Regions from separate parts of the Chryseobacterium sp. G0162 genome, predicted to be linked through region 2. Evidence: riboswitches for the same ligand, from Rfam matches in the RefSeq annotation. Region 2 holds a riboswitch; the other holds the start of a gene.
The links. Region 2 has a riboswitch for cobalamin ahead of EG344_RS16955 (TonB-dependent receptor plug domain-containing protein). Riboswitches for the same ligand answer to the same signal wherever they lie in the genome.

Region 1: linked by a shared signal. The riboswitch ahead of metE (5-methyltetrahydropteroyltriglutamate--homocysteine S-methyltransferase) and the one ahead of EG344_RS16955 (TonB-dependent receptor plug domain-containing protein) in region 2 are both predicted to bind cobalamin.

What each region holds. Positions count from the first base shown of each region.
Region 1 covers NZ_CP033922.1:4,859,097-4,868,233, forward strand. Annotated here, with positions in the region: gene EG344_RS21765 (ferritin-like domain-containing protein) at 1-549, opposite strand, end outside; gene EG344_RS21770 (ferritin-like domain-containing protein) at 575-1,288, opposite strand; gene EG344_RS21775 (fasciclin domain-containing protein) at 1,372-1,941, opposite strand; gene msrB (peptide-methionine (R)-S-oxide reductase MsrB) at 2,060-2,575, opposite strand; gene EG344_RS21785 (RNA polymerase sigma factor) at 2,665-3,234, shown strand; gene EG344_RS21790 (anti-sigma factor domain-containing protein) at 3,236-4,057, shown strand; gene EG344_RS21795 (Crp/Fnr family transcriptional regulator) at 4,116-4,694, shown strand; gene EG344_RS21800 (GNAT family N-acetyltransferase) at 4,754-5,176, shown strand; gene metE (5-methyltetrahydropteroyltriglutamate--homocysteine S-methyltransferase) at 5,257-7,560, opposite strand; cobalamin riboswitch at 7,735-7,921, opposite strand; gene EG344_RS21810 (Lrp/AsnC family transcriptional regulator) at 8,111-8,572, shown strand; gene EG344_RS21815 (TonB-dependent receptor) at 8,689-9,137, opposite strand, start outside.
Region 2 covers NZ_CP033922.1:3,738,793-3,747,929, reverse strand. Annotated here, with positions in the region: gene EG344_RS16970 (nuclear transport factor 2 family protein) at 38-382, shown strand; gene EG344_RS16965 (CCA tRNA nucleotidyltransferase) at 420-1,841, shown strand; gene EG344_RS16960 (hypothetical protein) at 2,000-3,076, opposite strand; gene EG344_RS16955 (TonB-dependent receptor plug domain-containing protein) at 3,095-4,927, opposite strand; cobalamin riboswitch at 4,960-5,138, opposite strand; gene pafA (alkaline phosphatase PafA) at 5,296-6,942, opposite strand; gene EG344_RS16945 (hypothetical protein) at 7,046-7,831, shown strand; gene EG344_RS16940 (VOC family protein) at 7,871-8,263, shown strand; gene EG344_RS16935 (GNAT family N-acetyltransferase) at 8,274-8,810, shown strand; gene EG344_RS16930 (M28 family metallopeptidase) at 8,858-9,137, opposite strand, start outside.

The DNA.
Region 1 (9,137 bases), 1.1 Mb from region 2:
CACCACTTTGTTTGACATTACGTTCCCTGCCTGTCCTTTATAAGCTCTTACCCCTGTGTCTTCAAAAGCCTGTGAAAGAATAAGAAACTGATTGTAATCTGTAAAAGGTGAGAAATTTCCATTAGCCGTAAAATCAAAGGTAGGTTTAGCTCCCGGAGTAACTCCTAAAGAAGTAAGGGTACTTTTTAGAAAACTTACATGTGCCGATTCATGTTTTGAAATTTGCATGAAAACTGTTCTGTCTGCATTGGGAATCAGTCCCGCGGTAGAGAGTCCTTTACTGTAGTATTCATCTTCAAGATATTCCAGTACCAGAGCTAATTGTAAGGCGTCAGTTAAAGTACTTTTTAATGCAGTTCCTGTGACTTGTTTATTCACTGTTTCCGCTTTTGCCGGAGTTGCCATTAAGGCACCCAAACCAAGTGGAACTGCTGCTACAGCTGCTTTTTTACCGAATAATGACATATTCGTGATTGCTTCTAATCTTGAGGCTTCCGTTGTAAAAAATTTATCATAAGAAAGCTTATCTAATAATTTAAGAATATTCATAATGTAAGTTTTTGAAGATAAATAATTAATTAATGCCTCTTTCTTTCCAGGTGAAGCGGTTTTTGATAAATCCTCCGGCCACCATTACAATGTCTTTAGGTTCTTTGGCAACGTCAAGTCCATTGGCATCTATTACATCATCCCCTGAAAAATCTGCAGATCCGGGGTTGATCAGATTTCTAATGGCTGAGGCATGTCTTGCTTCTACTGAAACTATTTTTCCTGCAATAACAAGATAAGCGGAATTGGTGATGTATTTTCCGGCACCGTTATACGCGGCTACTCCTGTATCTTCCAATGCTTTTGCTGTAGCCAATACAGAATTTCTGTCATTAAAATTTACATTAGGGTACTGAAAATCAAGTTTTGGAAGAACATTCTGGGTGACTCCACTGATCGCGGCCTTGAAAAAGTCCCTATGAATAACTTCATGGTGGTATAGATCTGTAAAAACTTCTTTTTCAATACTGGAAATACCCGCATAAAAATTATTAACTACCTTAGTATAGAAATCAGCTTCCAGCTGTTCAAGGGCATAAGCATAATTTAATACGCCAACATCTCCTGATCCAAGATCAAAAATCTGGTCATTATTCATCTGCTGAAAATCATCATCATCATTACAGCCTATCATGGTAAGCCCTGCAATAGCTAATCCTACTCCACTCAATTTTAGAAAATTTCTTCTGCCTGTATCAAGAGTAGCACCCTGATTAGAAACATGAATTGTTTTTTTCATAATATTAATTTTTTAAGTGTTTGATTATATGTGAGAAGAAGAAAAAACAGCATACTCAATATGCTGTTTTAATTCTTATGGTTTTAAGGCATCAGAACCGTATCGATTACGTGAATAACACCGTTGGATTGATTAACATCTGCAATGGTTACTTTGGCACTGTTTCCTTTAGCATCTTTTATATAAAGATCTTTTCCTTTTGTCCAGAAAGTAAGCTCTTCTCCCTGCACTGTTTTCATCATGCTTTTTCCGTTTCCTGCTTTTACAGCTGCCCATATTTCTTTAGCACTGTATTTCCCAGGAAGAACATGGTAAGTTAAAATGCTGGTAAGCATTGCTTTATTTTCAGGCTTTACAAGATTTTCTACTGTTCCTTTCGGTAGTTTTGCAAATGCAGCATCTGTAGGAGCCAATACTGTGAAAGGGCCTTTTCCTTCTAAGGTTTCTACCAGTCCTGCAGCTTTTACTGCAGCAACCAGGGTTTTATGATCCTTAGAGTTTACAGCATTTTCAATAATGTTTTTGGAAGGGTACATAGGAGCACCTCCTACCATTACTGTTTTTTCTTTCATCATTTGTGCATTTACCTTCCCACTGAAAGCAAATGATAAAGCTACCATTGCTAAAACTGTGATTTTTGTTCGTGTGTTCATTGTAATATTTTTTTAAATTAATTATAGTTAATTTGTGTTTTAATATCATTTACGAGCTTGGTTTTATTTTAGATTGAAAAAAAATAAAATTTAATTTAAATTACTGTAAATCAGTGTATTATTTTTTACTTGGAATAAAATCAAGGCAAATAGAGTTCATACAAAAGCGTTTTCCTGTCGGTTTCGGACCATCTTCGAAGATATGTCCCAAATGAGAACCACATCTTCCACATAGAACCTCTGTTCGGATCATATTGTAAGAAGTATCTTTTCTGTAGGTAACACTATTTTTACGAATGGGTTGATAAAAAGACGGCCAGCCACAAGTAGTAGCAAATTTTGAAGTAGAAAGAAACAGGGCATTTCCGCATACTGCACAATAATAGGTTCCTTTCTCATCAAGTTCATAATATTTTCCAGTGAACGCAGTTTCAGTGGCTCCTTCTCTGGCAACCTGATAGAGTTCAGGTTTTAAAATCTTTTTCCATTCCGAATTACTAATCTTCAGTGGAGATTCAGCAGTATGGGAGTAATAAGGATTTTTAGTTTTAAAAAGATCTGTTTGTGCTTTATATTCTCCGGTGGCTATTGCTATACAAGAGAGTAATAGTAGTTTTGATATTAGATTTTTCATAATAGTTATTTTAAATTTTTCTCTTAATATCATATACGGGATAAAAGAATATTCAGATTTTGTTGAGAATATGTTTTATTTTATTACATTTGGATAGAAAAATAAAAGTTATTAAAACAACCTGCTCAGAAGAGGAACTTATCGTTTTACTGAAAGAAAAAAACGAAAACGGTTTTCATTATCTGTATGACCACTATTCCGGTGCGTTGTATGGTGTTGTTCTTCGTATTGTTCAGTCTAAAGAATATACGGAAGAAATCCTCCAGGATGTTTTTGTTAAAATTTGGAATTCTATTCATCAATATGATGCTTCCAAAGGAAGATTTTATACCTGGATGATTAATATTGCCCGCAATACAGCGATCGATTATCTAAAATCGAAAGGATTCCAAAACGAACTTAAAAACCAATCACTTCCAGATTTCGTATATAACACTACAGAACTTTCAACGACCAATAATTCATCCGATTATATTGGATTTAACAATGTACTTGAAGGACTGGAAGTGGACAAGCAGGAACTCATTAATCTTGCTTATTATCAGGGATATACCCAAAATGAAATATCCGAAAAACTGAAGATACCGCTGGGAACGGTAAAAACTAAAATGCGTAATACGCTGATGAAATTAAAAGATTTGCTAAAAGATTATCAATAAATTGAACACTAAGGAATACATATCATCCGGAATTATAGAATCTTATATTCTAGGTCATGCTTCTCCCGAGGAAGCAGGCATTTTGGAGTGTGTGATGAAAAACAATGCTGAAGTGAAAGCCGCTTATGAAGAAGCGCAAAAAACTTTGGAAGATCTGGCTACTGCCCAGGCTGTAACACCTCCAAATGATCTGAAATCTAAGATTTGGAATACCATTCAGCAGAAACAGTCTACTGAAGAAGAAACCCTTTCTATTCCTGTAAATACTCCTGTCTCAAAAGATCGGGAGGAATTTAAAATTGAAGGAGAAACCAAGAAGAATACTAATTGGAAAGCCTATGCTGTTGCGGCATCTGTTTTATTTCTTGTAAGTATTGCAGGCAATCTATTTTGGATGAACAGCCAGTCGGCTACGAAGCAAGAAATGACAAAATTGGCAGCAGAAAAGCAATCTCAGGATGCTGCTATGAAAAAGATGGATCACAAACTGAATATGTTCTCTAATCCGGATATGCAAATGGTAATGTTAAAAGGCGTAGAAAAGCATCAGGATGCCAAAGCCATGGTTTTCTGGGATAAAAAGACAAAAGAAGTTTACCTGAATGCTGAGAATCTTCCTAAAGCCCCAACCGGGATGCAGTACCAGCTTTGGGCTATTGAAGACGGAAAACCTGTAAATGCAGGAATGTATGCCGAAAATAAAGATAGCCAGATTGCATTGGCTACCATCTCAAAAGCACAGGCTTTTGCCATCACACTTGAAAAAGAAGGCGGAAGTAGTGTTCCGACTATGGAAAATATGTATGTAATGGGAGGAATATAAGATTCCTATTCAATATTCATCTCCTATCTGGTTAAAAGCTTTTTATCATTTTTAAAGAATGCTTTTAGAAAAATTATTCAAAGAGTTCAATGTTGATCTCAATACATTTAATACAGCTGAATCTGAGCTTTTTGACCAGTTTTTTGAACGAATATGGGTTAAAAAGAACACATTTCTTATTCAGGAAGGTGAATTAGAGAAATACAGTTATTTTATTTTCAATGGTATAGCACGTTGCTGGACCTTAAATCATAAAGGTGAGGAACAAACCTTCTGGTTTTGTAAGGAAGGCTCCTTTTCTTTGTCTAATATTTCATTTACCCTCCAGGAAAAGTCAACTTTTAATGTGCAGACCATTACAGATTGTGAAATATATAGGATTAATCAGGAACAGGCTATCAGGCTATATGAAGCGATTCCTGGTTTGAAAGCAGTCTTTGAAAATCTGACAGCCAGATTGTTGAATAAGCTTTTGAATAGAAATATCGACCTGATAAAATACACTCCCGAACAGTATTATTTACAGATGATGGAAGAATTTGGAAATACTTTCAATTGTATTCCATTAAAGGATATTGCTTCTTATTTAGGGATTACTCCACAAGCATTAAGCAGAATACGGAAACGGATTTTTTAACCCAGGTTCAGTGGTTGAGAGGTAAAAAATACGATTTTTGCTACTCAAAATTTACGACTATGATAAGAGAAATACATGAAATAGATTATCCTCTGCTAATGAAAATCTGGGAAAGTTCTGTACTCAATACCCATGATTTTCTGAAAGAGGAAGATTTTAATTATTATAAAAAAGAGATTCCCGGTTATTTTGAACATGTTATTTTATTAGGGTTTGAAGAAAATGGAACTTTAGTTGGATTTATGGGAATTGCTGAAGGAAATCTTGAAATGCTGTTTATTCATAACGATTATCGTGGTAAAGGGATTGGTAAAAAACTGATTCAGTATGGAATCAATCATCTAAACGTAAATAAAGTAGATGTGAATGAACAAAATGCTCAGGCCGTGGGCTTCTATCAATATATCGGATTCCGTGTTCTTGATAGATCAGCATTAGATAATCAGGGTAAAGAATATCCTATTTTACATATGGGATTATAATTTGGTAAAAGAAATTTATATGATAACCAAAAAGCATCCAAATCGGATGCTTTTTTGATTTTCTATGAGGTTGAAAATAGTTAAGATGCATATTCTACAGACGCTTCTTTAGCAGCAGCAACCATAGCAATTAAAGCTTTTTCTGTTTCTTCCCAATGTCTGGTTTTCAATCCACAGTCAGGATTTACCCAAAGCTGATGAGCAGGAATTACATCCTGTGCTTTTTTCAGCAGTTCAATCATTTCTTGCTTCGAAGGAACTCTCGGAGAATGAATGTCATAAACTCCGGGACCGATTTCATTAGGATATTTGAAATCTGCAAAAGCATGTAGAAGCTCCATTTGAGATCTTGAACATTCTATCGTAATCACATCCGCATCCATATCTGCGATATTCTTAATGATATCATTAAATTCTGAATAACACATATGAGTATGAATCTGGGTAGCGTCTTCTACTCCACTTGCTGATATTTTAAATGCCTCTACAGCCCATTTCAGGTAATTTTGCCATTCTGTTTTCCTCAATGGAAGGCCTTCACGGATAGCTGGTTCATCAATCTGAATAATTCTGATGCCTGCCTTTTCCAGATCCTGAACTTCATCACGAATGGCAAGAGCAATCTGTTTACAAGTTTCAGAACGGGGCTGATCATCGCGTACAAATGACCATTGTAATATGGTTACAGGACCTGTTAACATTCCTTTTACCCATTGATTGGTTTGAGACTGAGCATATTGAGACCAGTATACGGTCATAGGTTCAGGTCTGGAAACATCTCCGAAGATGATCGGAGGTTTTACGCAACGGCTTCCATAGCTTTGTACCCAGCCGTTTTTAGTAAAGGTAAATCCTTTCAGTTGCTCTCCGAAATATTCCACCATATCATTACGTTCATATTCTCCATGTACAAGAACGTCTATTCCGATACTTTCCTGCCAACGGATGGTTCTTTGGGTTTCTTCTTTTAATAGAGCATCATATTGTTCTGTAGTCAGTTCTCCTTTTTTGAATTTTGCCCTCCAGGTTCTTACTTCTGCTGTCTGTGGAAATGATCCGATGGTTGTAGTGGGAAATAAAGGAAGCTGCAATGCTTTTTGTTGCTCTTCTTTACGGATATGGAAAGAATTTTTTCTTTGTGAATCTTTCTCAGTCACGGCATTCGCTCTGAGTTTTACATTTTCATTATGGATCAATGAAGATGTTTTTCTATCTGAAACCGCTTTTTTATTTTCTTCAAAATCCTGAAGAATATTCTCATCAGAAGTTTCTGAAGCTAATTCTTTCAGGGTAACCACTTCTTTTACTTTTTGTTTTGCGAAAGCGAGCCAGTTTTTGATTTCAGCATTAAGGCTGGTTTCAAAGTCTAAATCACATGGTGAATGAAGCAGGGAGCATGACGGAGCGATTAAAACTCTTTCAGATCCCAGTGTTTCGGTTGCTTTTTTAATAAAGGATAGAGAGTTTTCGTAATCATTTTTCCAGATGTTTCTTCCGTCTACGATTCCAAGAGACAGACTCAGGTGTTCAGGAATAGAATGAAGAACATCTTCGAGTTGTTCAGGATTTCTTACCAGATCAATATGCAGAACATTTACAGGAAGTGATGTGGCAAGAGCTAAATTATTCTTTAATCCTTCAAAATAAGTGGTTACAATGAATGTAAGCTTCGGAAACTGTCTTCTAAGTTCAGCATACACAAAAGTATAGACTTCTTTTGCTTTTTCATTGATATCTAATGCTAAAAAGGGTTCATCAAACTGAATCCACTGAGCGCCCTGGCTTTGTAGTTTTGAGATAATCTCAACATAGACCGGAAGAAGATTGTGGGCAAGATCCAGTTTATCAAATCCTTCTTCTTTCTCTTTTCCTAAAAGCAGATAAGAAACGAGACCGATAATCACAGGTTTTGCATTGATCCCCGCCTGTTTGGCGCCTGCAAATTCATTGAAAATCTTATCTGAAGTAAGTTTGAATTGCTGGTTTTTATAAAATTCAGGAACGATGTAGTGATAATTGGTATCAAACCATTTGGTCATTTCCATGGCTGTGATATCTAATTCATCTTTCTGGTATCCTCTTGCCATGGCAAAATAAAGATCCAATTCAGAATTGTTTTTTTTCAGGGCTACTTCATGATAGCGCGTTGGAATAGCGCCTACTACCAGACTCATATCCAGAACCTGATCGTAATAAGAAAAATCATTACATGGAATAAGATCAATTCCGGCTTCTTTCTGAAGGTTCCAGTTTTGACTGCAGATGTTTCTTCCTACGGTAAGAAGTTCTTCCAAAACAATTTTACCTGACCAATATTGTTCGCAGGCTTTTTTAAGTTCTCTTTTGCTACCAATACGCGGGTAGCCCAGAATGTGAGTTTGCATTTTTACAAATTTTAAATTAAACTTATTTTAAATGCTCTTTTCATGCTTCGGAATGCTTGCTAGGATAGAAAAATTTGAAAATCAATGATACAAATGCATGGTACTACTTCATCCGGAGATAAAATGTACTGCAATATATCATCTGTATGACTCAAAAGCTTCAGATCGCGAAAGCATTGTCAATTCAGTAAAGGCAGGTCTCCTGACTTGTAACGGTTTCTGTCATCCTTCCCGCTTTTGGCAGTGGATATCCAAGGACAGAAACCTTTGGTGTGTTACTTACAGTTGCGCGACAGTTCGTGATTTTCACACGATTCCCTATTAATTTACCTTAAGTAAAACCTTTCCTGTTTGATGAAGATTGTAAAGAACTGATCTTTTATCAATATCAAGCCTGATAAAAGATTTTAATTTTGTGTAAAATTATTAAAACAGAATATAATAGCAATTAAAAGTAATTTATTCGGTTAATTAAACTTTTTAAATTATATTATATAGAATATAATTCTGTAAATTTGGATGATTTTAAACTCTAAAAGAATAATATTCTGTGGAACAACTCGATGATAAGGATTTAAAACTCTTGAAACTGCTTCAGAACAACGCAAAACTGACAGTTAAAGAGCTGGCAAAGGAAGTTAATCTATCTCCATCTCCTGTTTTTGAGCGGGTAAGAAGGCTTGAGCAGGAAGGTTTCGTGAAAAGATATGTGGCGGTTCTGGATGCGGAAAAGCTTAATCGTGGATTTACGGTGTTTTGCCAGATCAAATTAAAAATTCATGATCGGTCCGTAGGTTATGATTTTGTAAAAGAAATTCTGGAAATTCAGGAAGTGGCAGAATGTTACAATATTTCCGGAGATTTTGATTTCTTATTAAAGGTTCAGGTTCGGGATATGAAACATTATCAGGATTTTGTATTCAATAAGCTAGGCTCTGTAGATTCTATAGGGAGTACCCATAGCACATTTGTAATGGCTGAAGTAAAGAATAATCAAGGGATAACTTTATAAAAAGGTATCCGTTAAAAATTTAGACATTGAATTTCACACTGTTGCAAGAATTAAAATTGGGGCATACACAGTAAATAATAGTTATGTTTTACAAATGTTCTGCCCCAAAATATAGATTATATTGTTATTTTTATTCCGGCTGAGATATTAATGCCTGGTAGCGGACTTAGGAACTTTAGTTGTGAGTTTTGAAGCCTTGCTTCAGAATTCAACAGATTGTTTCCTACGATATAATATTCCAAATTTCCTATTCCTAAGCTATCGTCTTTATAGGAAACGCGGACATTAAGCAATGAAAATGCAGGCATTGGAAGTTCAGGATTAATATTCTTTCCTAAGTATTTTTGTTTTAAATAATGGTCAAAACCAATATTAATACTGAAATTCTGTATATTACCTTCAAGATTAAATCCAAAACGGCTGGTAGGCATATTCGGCATATAATCACCATCGCTCCATTTTCTTATTGAGCTGTCTGCAACACTGATGTTTCTTACCAGATCATAATAAGCTCCTATTTCCCATTTTCCTATTTTGTTAAGATCAACTTTGTAAGCAGCTTCTG
Region 2 (9,137 bases):
TCTATCTTTGCAAAATCCAACTCGTAAAATACATGTTATGCATCATCAAGAATTCGCTCAAATGTGGATAAATGCTTGGAACTCTCACGATTTAGAGAGTATCCTCACCCACTATTCTGATGATATTGAGATTACCACCCCCATGATTGCTATGGCTACCGGAGGAAAAGAAAGTTCTTTAAATGGAAAAGAAGCCGTTCGTGATTACTGGAGAAAGGCGCTGGATAAGTTTCCGGATCTGCATTTTGATCTGATTCATTCCACAGCAGGGGTAAATTCTGTAGCATTATTTTATAGGTCTATCATGGATAAACATGCTGTAGAAGTAATGTTTTTTAATGAAGAAGGAAAAATAAATAAAATGTACGCTCATTATGATTAATGAGCAGCATTGGTAGAAATTGACGCTATTATAAACGATGAAAATTAATCTTACTCAAAATAAGAATTTAAAACTTTTTAAAATAATTTCTGAGGCTGCAGAAAGGAATAACCAGTCTGTATATATTGTTGGTGGATATGTTCGTGATCTTCTGATGAAGAGAAAAGCATCTACTGATATAGACTTTGTGACGGAACAAAGTGGTATAGAACTGGCACAGAATGTCGCTCAGGATATCGATCCTAAATTAAAGGTTTCCGTATTCAAAACCTATGGAACCGCTATGATCAAATATAAAGATCTTGAGCTGGAATTTGTAGGTGCCCGAAAGGAAAGTTATACGGAGAACAGCCGAAAACCGGAAGTAGAAGGTGGAACTTTGGAAGACGATCAGAAAAGAAGAGATTTCACCATCAATGCAATGGCTATTTCTTTGAATAAAGATAATTTCGGGGAACTTATAGATCCGTTCAATGGAATTGAAGATCTGGAAAAAGAGATTTTAAGAACTCCTTTGGAACCCGCTCAAACGTATTCTGATGATCCTTTGAGAATGATGAGAGCAGTTCGTTTTGCTTCAACTTTAGGCTTCACAATTGAAGAAAATTCTTTAGAAGCCATCAAGCAGGAAGCGGAAAGAATTAAGATTGTTTCTATGGAAAGAATCATGGTGGAATTCAATAAAATCATGTTATCTGAAAAACCTTCTGTAGGATTAAAATTAATGGAGCAAACAGGACTTTTAAAGCTTATTATTCCTGAATTAATTGAACTGAAAGGAGTTGAAGAAGTTGAAGGACAGACTCACAAAGATAACTTCTATCACACTCTTGAAGTAGTGGATAATATTTCTGTGAATACTGATAACCTTTGGCTGCGTTGGGCTGCATTACTTCACGATATAGGAAAAGCACCTACGAAAAAATTTGTTGAAGGTACAGGATGGACATTTCACGGGCATGAATTCTTAGGCTCCAAAATGGTAAAAGCTCTTTTCCAAAGATTAAAACTGCCATTAGGAAGCGATATGAAATATGTTCAGAAGATGGTTAAGCTTTCTTCCAGACCTATCGCCTTGATTACGGACGATGCTTCAGATTCTGCATTAAGAAGGCTTTTATTTGATGCCGGAGAAGACCTTGAAGAACTGTTTACTCTTTGTAAAGCAGACATCACGACCAAAAATTCTAAAAAGCAGGAAAAGTTCAAAAAGAACTTTGAATATGTAGCAGTAAAGATCAAAGAAGTAGAGGAAAAAGATCAGGTAAGAAACTTTCAGCCTCCTATTACCGGAGAAGAGATCATGGAAATGTTTAACCTTCAGCCGGGCCGTGAAATCGGTATTTTAAAGGAAAAAGTTAAAGAAGCAATCCTTGAAGGTGAAATTGCTAATGAAAAGGAAGAAGCAACAAAATTTGTGATTGCCGAAGCTGAAAAGCTGGGATTAAAAATGAATTAATTTTTACTCAATAAAAAAAAGCTGGATTTTGATCCAGCTTTTTTTGTGCTTCAATAAGGTATATACCAAAGCCGGGCGGGTTCTAAAGAACCCGCCCGGAAAAAAACACAAATGATGAAAAAATAAAAAATTATATTATATACGCCGAAGCGTAATTTTTAATTTTTATAGAACCCGTTTGTTCCAACACCTGCTGTAAAGTTTTTCAATAGAGTACCACTTAGTGCATCATAAACATTTACTTTACCATCTTCAGTAAAGCTGGCATCTGATGCAAAAATTCTACCGTCAATTACATCAAAACCATATACATTACCGGATGCTTTAACAATAGGAACTTTAGAAACGAAAGAAGACCCAACAGTCATATTATAAATATTGTTAGAACCTGTAATAAAATAAAACATATTATTATCAGCTCTCAGCTTCTGAACATCAGCAATTCCAGCAAGCGTAGTTGTAGTATAGTTTCCAGTGACTGAATTGATTTTATAAATGTAAGAATCTGTTGTATCAGAAACTAGTACGTAAGCAATTCCTTTGTAAGAAATAAGATCTTTGATAATTCCTTTAGTAGGTAATGTAATGACCTTAGGATTAACCATTGTAGAAGGATTTACAACTGTGATAGTATAACCAGTGGCAAATGAGTTATAGGGTGGATTAGTGTCATATCCAATACCATCTGTCTGCACAATAATATTACCCTCTGCCTCAACTACTTTTTCAGCATAACGCGGAAATCCCATACTGCCAAAAAATGAATTATCTGAAATATTATAGGCATTAAGCTTATTTTTACCAGCAAAATTATTATTTGTTACAAAATATTTATTCCCGGAGAATGCAATATATCTTGGATTATCAAGATTTTCTGTTACTGTAACCTGCTTTTTAAATGTATATCGGTTTACAATATCAATTTTACTGGGACTATTGGCTACAAGATAAGCCTTATCTCCACTGAAGCCTATACTCTGAAGTACTTTCCCGAATGCTTCTCCTCCATTATTGTTAGAGTATATGTTAGTATAAACTGTTCCCAGATTACTAGTAATAAAGGTAACATCAGAAGTAGGTTTTGAGAACCCTCCTTCGTTAGAAACAATAATTCCGTTTTCATAAGCACCTGATGAAGGTTTCTGAATAATTTCTATATCATTATCACTGCTACAAGAAGCATTGAAAAGTAGCATAGACGCAAATGCAAGAGGTAAAATTCTTTTGATATTCATATATATTAAATTTTATTTTTAAAAGTTGATATTTAAATTTACACTGTAATTTCTTCCGGGTAACGGATAAGCAAACATAGTATAATAAGTCTGATTGAAAATATTATTAATCTTAAAGCCCAAAGTATAATTCTTTAAAAACGTAGCCCCAACACCAGCATTCATAACAAAATATTCTTTCAGTGCCTCACTTTTCTTCTCATTGGAATCTGTATAGGTAAGTCCGGTAAACAATCCCTGAGCGTATACTTTTATAAATTCATACTGATAATCAATATTTCCGGTAAACTTATGAAATGGCACATACATCAGCTGTTTCTTCTTTTCAAGATCCTGGGAATTTGTATAGGCATATCCTAAACCTACATTCAGAAAATGTTTTCCAAAGCGTTTAGCAAATTCTGCTTGAGCTTCTACTCCATAAGATCTTACATGCTCAGTATTTACAGGACTATAATATCCAAAGGAAGTAGGAAGCCATCTTATCATATCTCTGATATCCATATAATAAGGAACCAGAGAGAGTTTAAAATCACCAGCTTTAAATTGGTTTCTCAATTCAAACTGATAAGAAGTTTCCGGTTTTAAATTTTCATTTCCACCCGGTCTCCAATACAAATCATTGAAAGAAGGAGCTCTGAAATTCCTTGAAACACTTAATCCCAGATTATACCAATCTAAAGCATTCCATTTTCCTGAAAAAGAAAATAAAAGAGGCGACTTAGTCACTCCAACAAAATCCTGTCTTATTCCTGCTTCAAAACGTAAATCAGTGGTAGGAAAATATCTTATCAATCCAGCAATGGACCCCATATTTCTACTGACATGGTCTATTCCTGAACCATAACCTTCACCTTTATTAAATTGGTATTCTCCAATAATATTGAAGTTCCACTTTGAGGTAAGAAAATAATTGAAATCATTCTTCAGAATATAATTCCTTCCAGTTCCACTACTGAATTTAGGTCTGTCTATATCATTAAAATACTGGAAATTTTCTTCCGTATAAGCTGCTTTAAAAGAGTTATTAAAACGGGTCTTATTCCAATCCCAGGAAATTAGGCTTCTTACATTTTGAGTCTGATATTTTGTTTCCGTTTCTCTGTCAAATAAGATTGGAAAATGCTGTTGACCATTAAACCATTCAGAAATCCATGAAATCTGATGATGTGGAGCGAATTTATAAGCAGCTGAAATATTAAAATTTGTATTGTAATATTCTCCGTTAAGATTTATATAATTCCGGGGTTCTTTATTCACCTCATAAGCATTCTCACTGATAGAATAATTTCCTGAAGCCTTAAAACTGAATTTATCATTGCTGTATGAGCCTTTAACAAAATTATTAAAAGTATTAAAAGATCCTGCTTCAGAAAATAGACTGCCGTGAAAACCTTGATTGAAATTAAGGCTGTTGTCCAGGTGAATACTTCCTCCAATAGCGCCGGAACCATAAGTCACACTTCCTCCCCCTGCTTTTATTCCGATCTGGTCATATCCGAATAGGGAAATATTGTTCACATCTCCTTGCCCTAGAAAATTGGAATTAACATTAATTCCATTCCAAACAAAAGAAGTCTGTTGAGCAGTAGTACCTCTAAATGATGGTGAGGCAGTTCCACCACGTCCGTTTTCTTTAATATAAATGGAAGACTGAAATCTTAATACTTCGGAAAGGTTACTGGAGTTTTTTTCAACATCTTCAGCATGAATTGTTTTCACAGGGTGAAATTGTTTCACCTTGTTCATCTGGCTGTCGAAAATATAAATAGTATCTACAGCTTTCTCCTGTCCGAAAAGAAAACAGCCATAAGATGACAAAAATAGTATTAGAGATCTTTTTATATCCATATCCTTCTACTTTTCCTCCGAAAGCAATATGTTTTTTTGATTAATTTTCTGGCAGGTCTCCTGACTTTCGCTTTCTGTGCCTTCCCGTTTTTATACAGTGGCTATTTACAGAAACTTTTATTGCGATTTACAGTTGCGGGGACAGTTTGGGAGTTTCACCCAATTCCCTTTTCATTCCAATATACTGGAAACCAAAATTTTTGCAAAGATAGCTTTTTAAATGTATTAGGCAAAAAGTGAATTTTATGAAAGAAATACGAAAGCAGAATCGATTGAATCCTGATCTAAAAAAGAATTAATAACCTTCCAGTGTATGTAAAATAAAAAAACATTCCGGAGCGGAATGTTTTTTTTATATGTTATTAAGATTATTGACCTATAACTTCTGTAATTGGATTTCCAACATTTCCACTTGGGAACTGAATTTTCAGTAATGAAGAAACTGTAGGGGCAATATCCGTCATGTGATAAGCCTTATTGCTTTCACCTTGTTTCACTCCCCAACCCATAAAGATTAACGGAATGTGTGAATCATAAGAGTTCCATACACTATGAGTAGTTCCTGTTTTAGAATATGGCGGAAGCATAGAGTCGTGAGAGATCAATTGAATATCCCCACTTCTTTGTCTGTTGATTCCATTGATAATTCTTTGCTTGATGGGCTCAGGAATGCTTGATTCAGACACTCTGTCTACAGAAACTGCATATAAAACAGTAGGATCTTTTTCCAGTTCTTTAATAGCGAAGTTTCTTACATCATCCAATTCAAGTTTGCTGTCTGCCAATACTTTTCTATCGAAATAAATCTGATAATTATCAATAGCGTTGATCAATTTATCAGCTCCGAATTTATCTTTCAGCTTTTGGTTGAGGTTCTTTTCAGCACCTTCTCCAAAGAATCCCGTAGGAATTTTATGTTCTTTTAAAAAACCTACAGAGTGTGCTCCACCATGGTCAGCAGAAAGGAACACCGTGTACTGTCCTTTTCCAACCTTTGAATCCAAATAATTGAAGAATTGTGCTAAATCCTGATCTAATCTGATATAAACATCTTCCACTTCAATTGAGTTTGGCCCAAATTTATGCCCGGCATAGTCCGTAGAAGCCAAATTGATGGCTAAAAAGTCTGTAATATTATCACCTCCCAGTTTTTCTCCCTCTACAGAAGCTTCTGCTAACTTTAATGTCAACGTATTTCCGAAAGGAGTATAACGAATGTTATCTTTTTTGGTTTGATAATCTTTTGCAAGATCATTGTAAGGGAATGTAGGTGTTTTTGCACTACCTAATAATCCTTCCCAAGGAGAATTGTCTGGTGCACTTTCTGTATATTGATTGATCGGGAGCAAAGTATTCCACCCATTAGCTACCAATTTCTCCGGTAAATTCTGAGAATTGAATGATTTTACCCACTGAGGAAGATCATTCATATACCATGTGCTGGTAATAAAGTTTCCTGTACTGTCATCAAACCAGAAAGCTCCGTTTGGTGTATGACCTGCAGGAAGAATAGAAGCTCTGTCTTTTAAAGAAACTCCGACTACTTTCCCTTGGAAATTTGTTGCCAGCCTCAGCTCATCCGTTACTGTAGTTGACCAAAGATTTTTAGGTGAATGGCTTCCTGTTTTGGTATTGGTTGTCCCCACTGGCTGAACGCTGTCATCGGCAGTACAATATACACCTTTACCTGTATCTTTATCTGTCCAGTCATTTCCGGCAATTCCGTGAATCGCAGGTACAGATCCTGTATAAATACAAGTATGTCCTAAAGCAGTAATGGTAGGTACATAAGGAATGTGTACGTTATTTAAAGAATAACCGGTATTCAAAAGTCTTTTGAAACCGTCATTTCCATATTTGTTGTAAAAACGGTATAAATAATCCCAACGCATCTGGTCTACTACAAGACCTACTACTAATTTGGGTCTTTCCAATTGAGAATTTTTGTTCTTCTGTGCATTGATTGTAACTACGGACAAAAAAGTAGCTGCCGCAATTGAAATGTTCCTAAGCATCCAAGTAAAATTTTATTGATCACAAATTTAGGGGTTTTGAATGTTTTAGAACGTGAATTTTTATTTAAATTTGATCTTTATTCAATTATCAACCCGGTTCATCATGATTTTAGGAGTATATTGGTACTTTAAATTCCCTGAAAATTTATATGATTTCAAATTTTTTAAATTTTTCGAGGGATATGGAGGCCATGCAGATAATGCCGCAGAATTGGCTGCAAAAATTCAGGTGGAAAACATCAATGATTTTATCGAAAAACTGGAAAATCTGAGAACCAGGTTTAAAGAAGCATTTTTGTTTCTTAATATCAATGATAATCAGCTTATCATCAGCATTGGAGATCATCAGCTCTTTGATTTTCATTTTCAGTTTGCCCTGGAAGTGGAAGCACTGTTGATTCGTGAAAATGCAGTATTATTAGATGTTAGCATTCCATTTAAAACACAATCTACTAAAGCTTATCATAGTGAAGGAGAAAATTGGGGGCCTAATGAACATCGCTTTCTACAAATTGTAGGTTCAGATTTTAAAAAGAATAATGCGGAAAATCTTTCTATAAGGATTGACTGTAATCTTCCGTTAGCAGATAAAAAATTTTTCATCAATGATCTGGGTTCTATCTGCCGGGAAGAAAATATCAATGTATTTTATTATAAAGATTATGATTTCAGTACTCACTCCAATCTAATGCTCTTCTTTACGAATGGCTGCCAAAGAATAGGTGCTGTTCAATCCATCAATCTTAATTCATTTGGAAATAAAGTAAGACAACTTACTCAAAAATATGCACTTCATTTTGGGCATCTTGAAGGTTTGAAATATTATCCTCAGCATGGTCCTCACATTGAGCTAATCACAGATGAAGAATATATTATAAATAGAAAATAAAACAAAATTGAATTCCAAAACTACACTAAATCTAATAACATGATTAAGTTTAAATATGTCATTTTGTATGTAGAAAATGTAGAATCAGCAATGAATTTCTACCAAAATATTTTCGATGCAAAAATAAAATTCATTACTCCTGAAAAAGATTATGGAGAACTGATTACTGGAGAAACGACTCTTTCTTTTGCTTCTGTTGATTTGGCCAGCTCCAATATTAAAAAGGGATTCCTCCTTTCCAAAACAGAAGTTAAACCTTTTGGGATTGAATTGGGGTTTGTAACTGACGATGTAGAAACCTTAGTGGAAAAAGCTGTAAAAAACGGCGCCATTCTGTATCAAGATATTGCTGTAAAACCTTGGGGACAAAAGACTGCTTACATTAAAGATCCCAACAATTACCTTGTAGAAATCTGTACTGAAATTCAATAAAACATATTCCGTGGAAATTAAAAAACTACAAAAGCTGACTTCCAATCCTGGTTTAGAATGGGGACATAATGGATATTCAACAGATATCATCTACTCTGTTTCTTCAATAGAATTCAGTGGCACCTTTGAATTGACTCTGAGAGAAAAAAAATTATCCTACACTAAAGTATGGGAAACCAATTCTGATGATATCGAAGAACTCAATACGATCATTGAAAAAGATTCATCTTTCGGAGCTTTTGCAGATGGTGAACTTCAGGGCTGGATCATCTGTGAACACAGAACCTGGAACAATAGTTTCTACATCGAGAACATTCTTGTGAATGAAAAATACAGAAGACAGGGATTGGGAATCCTGCTGATTAAAAGCGCAATCAAAGAGGCCAGAAACCTTAACTGCCGGGTTATTGAACTGGAAACACAGAACACAAACTATCCAGCCATACAATTTTATAGAAGAATGGGGTTTAATATCACCGGAGTGAATACAAGATTGTATAATAACTCCGAAGAAATTGCTCTTTTTATGACGTTGGACATAGAATAGCTTGTGAAAATTTTCAGGTTTTGGCTAAAGCCAATACATATTTAAATTTATTTTATTTTCGGCAAAACGATCAAGCTTTCATTTCCGGAAGCGTTTATGGCTTGTATAGCAAAGAAATAATTGTCTTTAGAATAAGGCAACTTGATAACAGTTTCTTTGGTAAATATTTTTTTCTGCCACATAGAAGCATCCGTTTCACGTAACAATACATAATATCCTCCTACCTCTCCTGATTTAGGCTTTTCCCAGGAAAGATCTGTAAAATTGGTAAGTTTACTCACTTCTATTTTTACATTTTCAGGTTTTGAAGGGGATTTTGCAAGATTT